Regions from separate parts of the Ruminococcus sp. 5_1_39BFAA genome, predicted to be linked through region 1. Evidence: riboswitches for the same ligand, from Rfam matches in the RefSeq annotation. Region 1 holds a riboswitch; each other region holds the start of a gene.
What was found. Region 1 has a riboswitch for thiamine pyrophosphate ahead of thiM (hydroxyethylthiazole kinase). Riboswitches for the same ligand answer to the same signal wherever they lie in the genome.
Positions count from the first base shown of each region.

Region 2: another riboswitch for thiamine pyrophosphate. It lies ahead of thiC (phosphomethylpyrimidine synthase ThiC); the one in region 1 lies ahead of thiM (hydroxyethylthiazole kinase).
Region 3: another riboswitch for thiamine pyrophosphate. It lies ahead of ACESZH_RS20945 (energy-coupled thiamine transporter ThiT); the one in region 1 lies ahead of thiM (hydroxyethylthiazole kinase).

Region 1 covers NZ_CAXSVO010000002.1:457,365-460,642, forward strand. The annotation lists gene ACESZH_RS04845 (MATE family efflux transporter) at 1-1,050, shown strand, start outside; gene tadA (tRNA adenosine(34) deaminase TadA) at 1,047-1,559, shown strand; TPP riboswitch at 1,616-1,725, shown strand; gene thiM (hydroxyethylthiazole kinase) at 1,821-2,642, shown strand; gene thiE (thiamine phosphate synthase) at 2,629-3,267, shown strand; gene ACESZH_RS04865 (HAD family hydrolase) at 3,264-3,278, shown strand, end outside.
Region 2 covers NZ_CAXSVO010000001.1:463,845-467,122, forward strand. The annotation lists gene ACESZH_RS02070 (PD-(D/E)XK nuclease family transposase) at 1-956, shown strand, start outside; TPP riboswitch at 1,029-1,139, shown strand; gene thiC (phosphomethylpyrimidine synthase ThiC) at 1,322-2,632, shown strand; gene ACESZH_RS02080 (Lrp/AsnC family transcriptional regulator) at 2,809-3,278, shown strand, end outside.
Region 3 covers NZ_CAXSVO010000034.1:1,549-4,826, forward strand. The annotation lists gene ACESZH_RS20935 (DMT family transporter) at 1-295, opposite strand, end outside; gene ACESZH_RS20940 (ZIP family metal transporter) at 341-1,117, opposite strand; TPP riboswitch at 1,316-1,422, shown strand; gene ACESZH_RS20945 (energy-coupled thiamine transporter ThiT) at 1,414-2,097, shown strand; gene ACESZH_RS20950 (DUF4367 domain-containing protein) at 2,171-3,278, opposite strand, start outside.

The DNA.
Region 1 (3,278 bases):
TTTGGCCTGATCGCTGTGATGACGGTGGCCATCAGCATCCTTGTTTTTGCAGGACTTCCGCTGATCTTGAAACTGCTTCAGGTGCCGGATGCGGTAGTTACTTATATGCGCGATTACCTGAAGATCATTTTTGTGGGGATCAGCGCTACCTTTTTATACAATTATTTTGCGGCTCTTTTGCGGGCAGTGGGAAACTCTGTGGTTCCCCTGGCATTTCTGGGAATCGCAGCCGTATTGAACATCATGCTTGATCTGGCGTTTATCCTGTTGGGAGGCTGGGGTGTGGCGGGAGCTGCGGCGGCTACTGTAATCGCACAGTTTGCAGCCGGTGTGGGGATCACAGCATATACGCTGGTGAGATTCCCGGAATTCCGTTTTACCAGAGAGGAGCTGCATTATGACGGCAAAGTATTAAAAGAAATCGCCCAGCTCTCTTTTTTGACATGCCTGCAGCAATCTATTATGAATTTTGGCATCCTGATGGTCCAGGGGAGAGTCAACAGCTTTGGACCTGCGGTTATGGCGGCCTTTGCCGCAGCAGTAAAAATTGATTCCTTTGCGTATATGCCGGTGCAGGATTTCGGAAATGCCTTTTCCACCTTTGTTGCCCAGAATTTCGGCGCGGGTAAAAAAGAGAGGATCGTCCGGGGGATCAGGAGCGCAGTGGTTTCCGCATTCTTGTTTTGCGTTGTGATCAGTGCGGCAGTGTGTTTGTTTGCAGAGCCTTTGATGAAGATATTTGTCCAGGAATCCGAGAGGGAGATTGTTGCCATCGGAGTGGAATATCTGCGTATTGAGGGTGCATTTTATTTCGGGATAGGTCTTCTGTTTTTGCTGTACGGATACTACCGTGCGGTGAAGAAACCGGGAATGTCCGTAATTCTTACCATTTTTTCATTGGGCACAAGAGTGCTGCTGGCATATAGCCTTTCCTCAGTGCCGGCTGTCGGCGTGAAAGGAATCTGGGTGTCTGTGCCCATTGGCTGGGCGCTTGCAGACGCGGTGGGTGTGATTTATTATTGGAAAAGGATGAAAGAGAAAACCATATGACAGAGCAGGAACGTTTTATGAAGGAAGCTATCCGGCAGGCAAAAAAGGCCCGGGCATTAGAGGAGGTTCCGATCGGATGCGTAATTGTGTATGAGGGAAAAATCGTGGCGAGGGGGTATAACCGCAGAAATACGGACAAAAACACTCTTTCTCATGCGGAACTGAATGCCATTAAAAAGGCCAGCAAAAAGCTGGGCGATTGGAGGCTGGAAGGCTGTACCATGTATGTGACACTGGAACCATGCCAGATGTGCGCGGGAGCGCTGGTGCAGTCAAGAATTGACGAAGTGGTGATCGGCAGCATGAATCCAAAGGCAGGATGCGCAGGTTCGGTGCTGAATCTTCTGGAGATTGAGGGATTTAACCATCAGGTGAAAATCACCAGGGGAGTTTTGGAGGAGGAATGTTCCGCTATGCTGTCCGACTTTTTCCGGGAATTGCGGGAAAAGAAGAAACAGCAGAAGATCCTGCGGAAGGCCATTGCAGAGGCAGAAGCCCAGACTGAATAAGGGACAGGAATCGGAAAAAGCTATTGAAAAATCTGTCAGAACATGTATAATGAATATGTAAAAAAGCGGGGAGCTCGCGGAAAGCGGGCTGAGAGTAAGCTGTGTTGCTTTGACCCAGAACCTGATTTGGATAATGCCAACGTAGGGAGATACTTGTATGAATGCTTTTGCGCAGGGATACCTTTATGTTTTGGTACCTGCGCTTTTCTTATTGTATGTGGAAGGTATTCACAGTTCTCCGAAGAAAAAGGAGGAAAAAAGATGTTTGGTAATTGCCTGGAAAATGTCAAAAAATCTGTGCCACTGGTGCACAACATCACAAACTATGTAACGGTAAACGATGTAGCCAATGTACTGCTGGCGTGCGGGGGAAGCCCGATCATGTCTGATGACAGAGAGGATGTGGAGGACATCACATCCATTTGCGGAGGCTTAAATATTAATATTGGAACCCTGAATCAAAATACCATTCCATCCATGTTTCTTGCAGGAAAAAAAGCAAATGAGCTGGGACATCCTGTATTGCTGGATCCGGTAGGCGCAGGGGCCAGCAGGCTTCGCACGGATACAGCGCTGAAGCTTCTGGAGGAAGTAGAATTTACTGTTATCCGGGGGAATATTTCTGAGATCAAAACACTGGCCTATGGAAGCGGAAGCACAAAGGGAGTGGATGCTGATGTGGCGGATGCAGTGACGGAGGAGAGCCTTGCCGATGCCGTTTCCTTTGTGAAGAGCCTGGCGGGAAAGCTTGGATGTATCATCGCTGTTACAGGAGCCATTGACCTGGTTGCCGATGGCGAAAAGTGCTATGTGATCCGCAACGGACGTAAAGAAATGGGACTGATTACAGGAACAGGCTGCCAGCTTTCCGGTCTGATGACTGCCTATGTGGTAGCAAACCCGGAGAATCGCCTGGAGGCAGCGGCAGCAGCCGTTTCTCTCATGGGACTTGCCGGGGAGATCGGCTTTGCCAGGATGCAGGAGGGGGATGGGAATTCTACCTACCGCAACCGGATCATTGATGCCATCTATAACATGGACGCAAAGACTCTGGAAGAAGGGGCAAAATATGAAGTGCGATAGAAAAGACATGGTACTGTATGCTGTGACAGACAGAGCGTGGCTCCACGGGGAAACTCTGTACAGCCAGGTGGAAAAAGCCTTAAAAGGCGGAGCGACCTTTATGCAGCTCCGGGAAAAGAAGCTGGCTGAAGAGCAGTTTTTACAGGAGGCAGAAGAGCTGAAAGAACTTTGCAAAAAATACAACGTCCCCTTTGTGATCAATGATAATGTAGACATTGCTGCAAAAATAGATGCAGATGGTGTACATGTGGGACAAAGCGATATGGAAGCCGGGGATGTGCGGGCAAAGCTGGGCCCTGACAAAATCATCGGTGTTTCTGCCCAGACTGTGGAGCAGGCCGTTCTTGCGGAAAAAAGAGGAGCGGACTACCTGGGAGTGGGAGCTGTATTTACCACAGGCACAAAGCTTGATGCAGACGATGTGAGCTATGAGACTTTAAAGGCAATTTGCCAGGCTGTCTCCATCCCGGTGGTTGCCATTGGAGGGATCACCAGGGATAACCTGATGGAATTAAAGGGCAGCGGGATCGACGGAATTGCAGTGGTCAGCGCGATTTTTGCCCAGGAAGATATTGAAGAAGCAACGAGAGAACTGAAAAGCCGTACTGAGGAAATGCTGAAATGAGAGGTGCGATT
Region 2 (3,278 bases), on a different contig from region 1:
CAATGATAAAAAGCCGTCAGGAGGTGATGGAGGTAATCCGGAATGATCCGGCTTTAATGAGAACTTTTGAGCAGTGGTCGATCCAACAAAAGGAATATTTCCTGGATTTTGTCACAGGAGCGAAGGGCATGAAGCTTCTCTATGATTCCTTTTTCAAAGAGATCATGAATCCCGAAGCGGTTCCGGAACGGATGAATGAGCTGCTTTCTTTGATTCTGAAAAGAGATGTGAAAATTCTTCAGGTTCTGCCTGTTGACAATACCAGATTAGGGGATGAGACCTCCCTGGTCATCATGGATATTGTAGTAAAGCTGGAAGACGGCAGTATCGTCAATGTGGAAGTCCAAAAAATCGGCTATCTTTTTCCCGGTCAGCGCAGCGCCTGCTACTCTGCGGATCTGCTTTTGCGCCAATATAAAGCCGCACGCCAGAAAAAGAAGAAAAATGAAAAACGCTTCTCTTACAAGGATGTGAAACCCGTCTATACTATTGTCTTTTTTGAAAAAAGTCCAAAAGAATTTCACGCTTTTCCCAATGTATATCTGCACAATTCTGAACAGAAAACGGATACAGGGCTGAAGCTTGAACTACTTCAGAAGTTTGTCTTTATTCCCCTTGACATTTTCCAGAAAACTCTGCACAATAAACATATCACAAACGATTTGGAGGCATGGCTTGCATTCCTGAGTATGGATGATCCGGAAACGATCCTGGAACTGATCCATTACCGCCCGGATTTCCAAGCCATGTACAGCCACCTGTATGATATATGTCAAAATATTGGAAGGGTGATGGATATGTTTTCAAAAGAGTTGCAGCAATTAGATAAAAATACGGTACAGCTTATGATTGATGAAATGCAGGACACCATTGATTCTCAGCAAAAGGCTCTTGATGACAAGGACAAATTAATTGCTGAATTGCAGAGGTCTTTAAAAGCCCTGGAAGAAAAGTAACCTGGATTGTAACAGTCTTCAAAGATTGAATGACACACACAGTTGACGTAATCGCCATCCGATGCTAAAATAATCCATATAAAGGGGAGCTTGCGTAACAAGCAGGCTGAGAGTAAGCTGAATCGCTTTGACCCGTAACCTGATTTGGATAATGCCAACGTAGGGAATATATAGCCTGGAATTTTTTTCATGCGGTATGCTCTTTTGGCATACCGCATTTTTTGTCGGTTTTTCCGGATCAGGAAAAATCCGGGCATCTGATCCCGGTCCCGGCAGATTGGGGGCACCACCTTCTGCCGTATCAGGTTCATTCCTGCAAAAAGGAATCAAGCCGTCACAAAAATCTATTCTAAGGAGGAAAGAAAATGGCTGATTACACCACACAGATGGATGCTGCCCGCCAGGGTATCATCACACCGCAAATGGAAACCGTAGCAGAAAAAGAACACATAGGCGCCGACGAACTGAGACAGCTCATTGCAAAGGGAGAGGTTATCATTCCCTGCAATAAAAAGCATAAATCTTTAAGTCCCAGCGGCGTAGGCGCGAAACTCACCACCAAGATCAACGTGAATCTTGGCGTGTCCCGTGACTGGAAGGATGTGGACATGGAGTATGAAAAAGTCCGCTCCGCCGTAGAAATGGGCGCCGAGGCGATCATGGATCTAAGTTCCTACGGTGATACCCGGAGCTTTCGCCGTAAGCTGACAGAAACCTGTCCCGCTATGATCGGCACTGTGCCGATTTACGATGCTGTGGTCTATTATCACAAGGCTCTGGGAAAGATCACATCCCAGGAATGGATCGACATTGTAAAAATGCACGCAGAGGACGGCGTGGATTTCATGACCATCCACTGCGGCATGAACCGCGCTACCGCCCAGCGCTTCAAAAACAACAAACGCCTGATGAACATTGTTTCCCGGGGAGGCTCCATCATGTTTGCATGGATGGAAATGACCGGGCAGGAAAATCCATTTTATGAGCATTACGACGAAATCCTGGATATCTGCCGGGAATACGATGTTACCATGAGCCTTGGGGACGCCTGCCGTCCGGGATGTATTGCCGATGCCACCGACACGGCACAGATCGAGGAACTGATCACTCTGGGCGAACTGACAAAGCGCGCCTGGGCAAAGGATGTGCAGGTCATGATCGAAGGCCCTGGCCATATGCCCATGAATCAGATTGCCGCAAATATGGAAATCCAGAAAACCCTCTGTCATGGCGCACCCTTCTATGTACTTGGACCTCTTGTAACCGACGTGGCTCCCGGCTATGATCATATCACCTCTGCTATCGGAGGAGCTATTGCTGCTTCCGCCGGCGCCGCATTCCTGTGTTATGTCACTCCCGCCGAGCATCTTCGCCTGCCAAACGCCGCTGATGTGAAAGAAGGCATCATTGCAGCCAAGATTGCAGCCCACGCCGCCGATATTGCCAAAGGCGTTCCCGGTGCTGCCGACTGGGACTACAAAATGAGCGAAGCCCGCAAAAATCTTGATTGGGAAGCTATGTTTAATCTCAGTATGGATCCGGAAAAAGCCCGCCGTTACCGCGCGGAAGCTAAACCGGAAAAAGAAGATACCTGCAGCATGTGCGGCAACTTCTGTGCGGTCAAAAACACCAATCGAATCCTGGAAGGTGAAATTGTAAGCATTTTTGACGAATAAAGCATTGAAACTCAGCGGAAATCGTGATAACCTATTGCAAGAATGTTCCCGCATTCTTGTTTTGACTGCCCGGCATTTTGCCGGGCAGTTGTACTTATGCGGCTGAGGCCTTCCGCTGCAGCCGTGGAATCCTCTTTACCGGATTCATCTTAGATTTTTATACCAGGAGGTAGAACATGGAAAGTAATATAAAAGAACAGCTATTGAAATTACTTGAAAATAACAGCCGTCTTACCAACGAAGAGCTGGCGGTTATGCTGGGTGTCACGGAGGATGAGGTTCGCTGCGAGATTGCGGCATTGGAAAAGGACCGTATCATTTGCGGTTATCACACGCTGATAAACTGGGATAAGGTTAATGATAACGATGTGACCGCTTTAATCGAGCTTCGCGTCACTCCCCAGGGTGGAAACGGATACCAGAAGCTGGCGGAACAGATTAAGCAGTACCCCCAGGTGCTTTCCCTCTACCTGATGTCAGGCGCTTATGACTTCCTGGTAATGATAAAAGGAAAAACCCTGAAGGAAATCTCCCTTTTCGTATCCGAAAAGCTGGCTTCCATACACGAGGTACAGAGCACCACTACCCATTTCTCTCTCACAAAATACAAAGAGCTTGGCGTAGACCTTGAGAATAAAAAAACTGA
Region 3 (3,278 bases), on a different contig from region 1:
TCGCGGCTACGGAAAGGGATGAGATGGACATTGTGGTAAAATAGCAGACCGTAAACATCAGGATACTGCCAATGCCCATTCCCAGAAACCAGACCATATCTTTCACACAGATCTTCAGCTTCTCTCTGTCTGTCACTGCCGTGATCACAGCAAATAAAACAGCCCCTCCAATGATCCTCATGGACGCGATCTGAATAGAGGTAAATCCGTAGGTTCCCAGAGTCCGCACAAAGATACCCATAATCCCCCACAAAGTCCCCGCGATCAATATAAACACAGGTGCCAAACGTTTCATCTTAAGTCTTCTCCTATTCCCAGTCATTTCATAACATGCGACAGGTCATCCCAATGTCACATCCAGAATCATCATCAGCACAAACCCCGCCGCAAAAGCAATGGTTGCCACATTGCTGTGCTCTCCCTCGCTCGCCTCAGGGATCAGCTCTTCCACTACCACATAGAGCATGGCTCCGGCTGCGAATGACAAAAGGTATGGAAGCACCGGTGTAATATGTTCTGCCAGAAGCAGCGTCAAAGCTCCCGCCACAGGCTCCACCGCGCCGGAAGCAGCGCCGTACAGAAAAGCTTTTCCCCTGGTCGCACCGCCAGCTCTCAGAGGCATGGATATGATAGCACCTTCGGGAAAGTTCTGAATCGCAATTCCAATTGACAGAGCAAAAGCTCCGGCCAGCGTAACCATCTGGTTTCCCGTAGTAACCCCGGCAAAAACTGCCCCTGCCGAAAGTCCTTCCGGAATATTATGCAGGGTCACAGCAAGGACAAGCATTGTATTTTTTTTTAGCGTGCATTGGGGGCCTTCATGCTCCTCACATCCAAGATGCTGATGCGGCACATTTTTATCCATAAACAGCAAAAACGCAATTCCCAGCAAAAATCCCACAGCAGCAGGAACAAAAGCGAATTTTCCCATCCCCTCGCTCATATCCATAGCCGGAATCAGAAGGGACCATACCGAGGCAGCCACCATAACGCCGGAGGCAAAACCAAGAAAAGCTTTCTGTACCAATGGCTTTAATTCATTTTTCATAAAGAATACACAGGCAGAACCCAGTGTCGTTCCTATAAACGGAATCATTAATCCGAACAATATCTCCATACTGTCAACCTCTCAATTCATATAGGCTTTCCGTTCAGCAAAGCCACAGATATCATAGCACAATTTTTCTTAAAATGACACTGCTATTCTTAATTTATGCAAAAAAATCTCATCTGCCAATCTTCTCGTTACTATGAATGGTAATATCTTCTTTTCCATGTTTTACTTGCTCTTCTTTACATACTGTGCTATACTAATGCACTGAACCAAGGGAGCTTGTGTACACAGGCTGAGAGGAAGCAGGGGCTTCGACCTTTTAACTTGATTTGGATAATGCCAACGTAAGGAGGAAAAAAATGATGAATCTACTCGTGACTGCCGATGGCGGTCTCACAACTGCTGGCTATGTGGTTTCCGCTGCGGCGGTTATCATTCTCATAGCCATTGTCGCAATTCTTCTCAACAAAACAAGCAAAACAGTAAAGCTTACCACACAGCAGCTTGCAATCTGTGCCGTAGCACTGGCGCTTGCCTATGTTACCTCGTACATCAAAATTTTCAAGCTGCCCTTCGGTGGCTCTGTCACTCTGTTCAGCATGCTGTTTATCGTGCTGGTGGGATACTGGTATGGACCTAAGGTCGGAATCCTCACAGGACTTGTGTATGGAATTTTCCAGTTTCTTCAGGAGCCGTATGTGCTGTCCTTTTTCCAGGTATGCTGCGATTATATCCTGGCCTTCGGCGCTATGGGAATTGCCGGTTTCTTTTCCAAAGCAAAAAAGCATGGCCTTCAGAAGGCTTACATAGCAGCTATTATCGCCAGAGGCGCTTTCCATGCACTGGGCGGATATCTCTATTGGATGGACTATATGCCGGAGAATTTCCCGCAGTCCTTAGCAGCTTTATATCCTATTATCTATAATTACAGCTATATTCTTATGGAGGGCGTTCTGACTCTGATCGTCATTTCCATCCCGGCAGTCTCAAAAGCTTTGGATCAGATAAAGAAAACATCCGGAGCACTTACAACTGCCCACTGATCTTGAAATTTTAAAATGTTTTAAGCCAAAGCCCTGAACAGCCGCCGGTACCCTTGACCGGCGGCTGTATTTTTCAGTCCGTTTCTTCTGTTGCTTCAAGTTTTACGTATTTGGGTTGATCCGAATCTCTGTCGTATCCCAGACACAGATTCTTAAGCGCAGGCTCAGGAACGGCAAAACCCATATGAACAGTCTTTGTCTCTCCCGTCGCAAGGGATGTATTATAAAAGTGCGGCTCTCCCGGGTATGCGGATGCGTCAAAGTAAAAGGCCACATTATCGCATGCCAGCTTATAAGAGCTGCAGCCCCGGTAGTCTTCATTCATATCCACCATGCTTTCCTCCCATTTTTTAACCTCGTACCCGCTTCCATCGTCCAGTTTACTCAGATTGAGAAACTGCGGCTGGACATTCACATCGTCCGCATCCGTACCGCTCAGATTTTCCAGGACTGCTGTCACCTCCACGTATTTTACAGGGTAGATCCCAATCTCCTTGTTCACCAGACCCTCCTCCGCACTGTCCCAGTACGATGCGGTGAATGTATAATCCGGCAGAACTCCGTCTTCGCCCAAAAACTCCAATGTCTCCTCATAATCCGAGGTGGTATTTTCATTCAGCTTGCTCATATCCACCTTGTCACTTATCTTCATGTCTGTGATGGTCACCCGGATATCCGCGTCACTATCGCCTGTAAAAATTTCCTGGAAGCTTTCGCCCATATGGATAACGCTGCTTTCCTGCACGGCAGCCGCTTCGTGATCTATTCCCTCCTCTTCCAGCGGATCATAAGTATATGCCTTGAAAGTGTGATCCGGGTCCTCCTCGGGAACCTCGGTAATCGCCATATTTTCACATACTTTAATCAGCTCTTCCATGGAGATATCCTGGCTTGCGTAAATCATCACAGTATGTCCGGTATCCTCATAGGCAAGGAATACAATATGAGAATATTCATAACCTTCTCTTGTAAATATATATGCTGTTTTTCCATCCAGTTCCTTCGTCTCATAGCTGCCTGCGTCTCTGATATACTCAATCTTCGTCCCGCTCACATCGAGTATGGAAAGCCCTGTGCCCGCATATTCCCCTTCGTAGGAGTACTTGCCTTCTTCCCACTCCTCATATCCATCCGGCAGATATTCCGGCGTGATCCGGATGGGCGGAATATACGCATCGTCT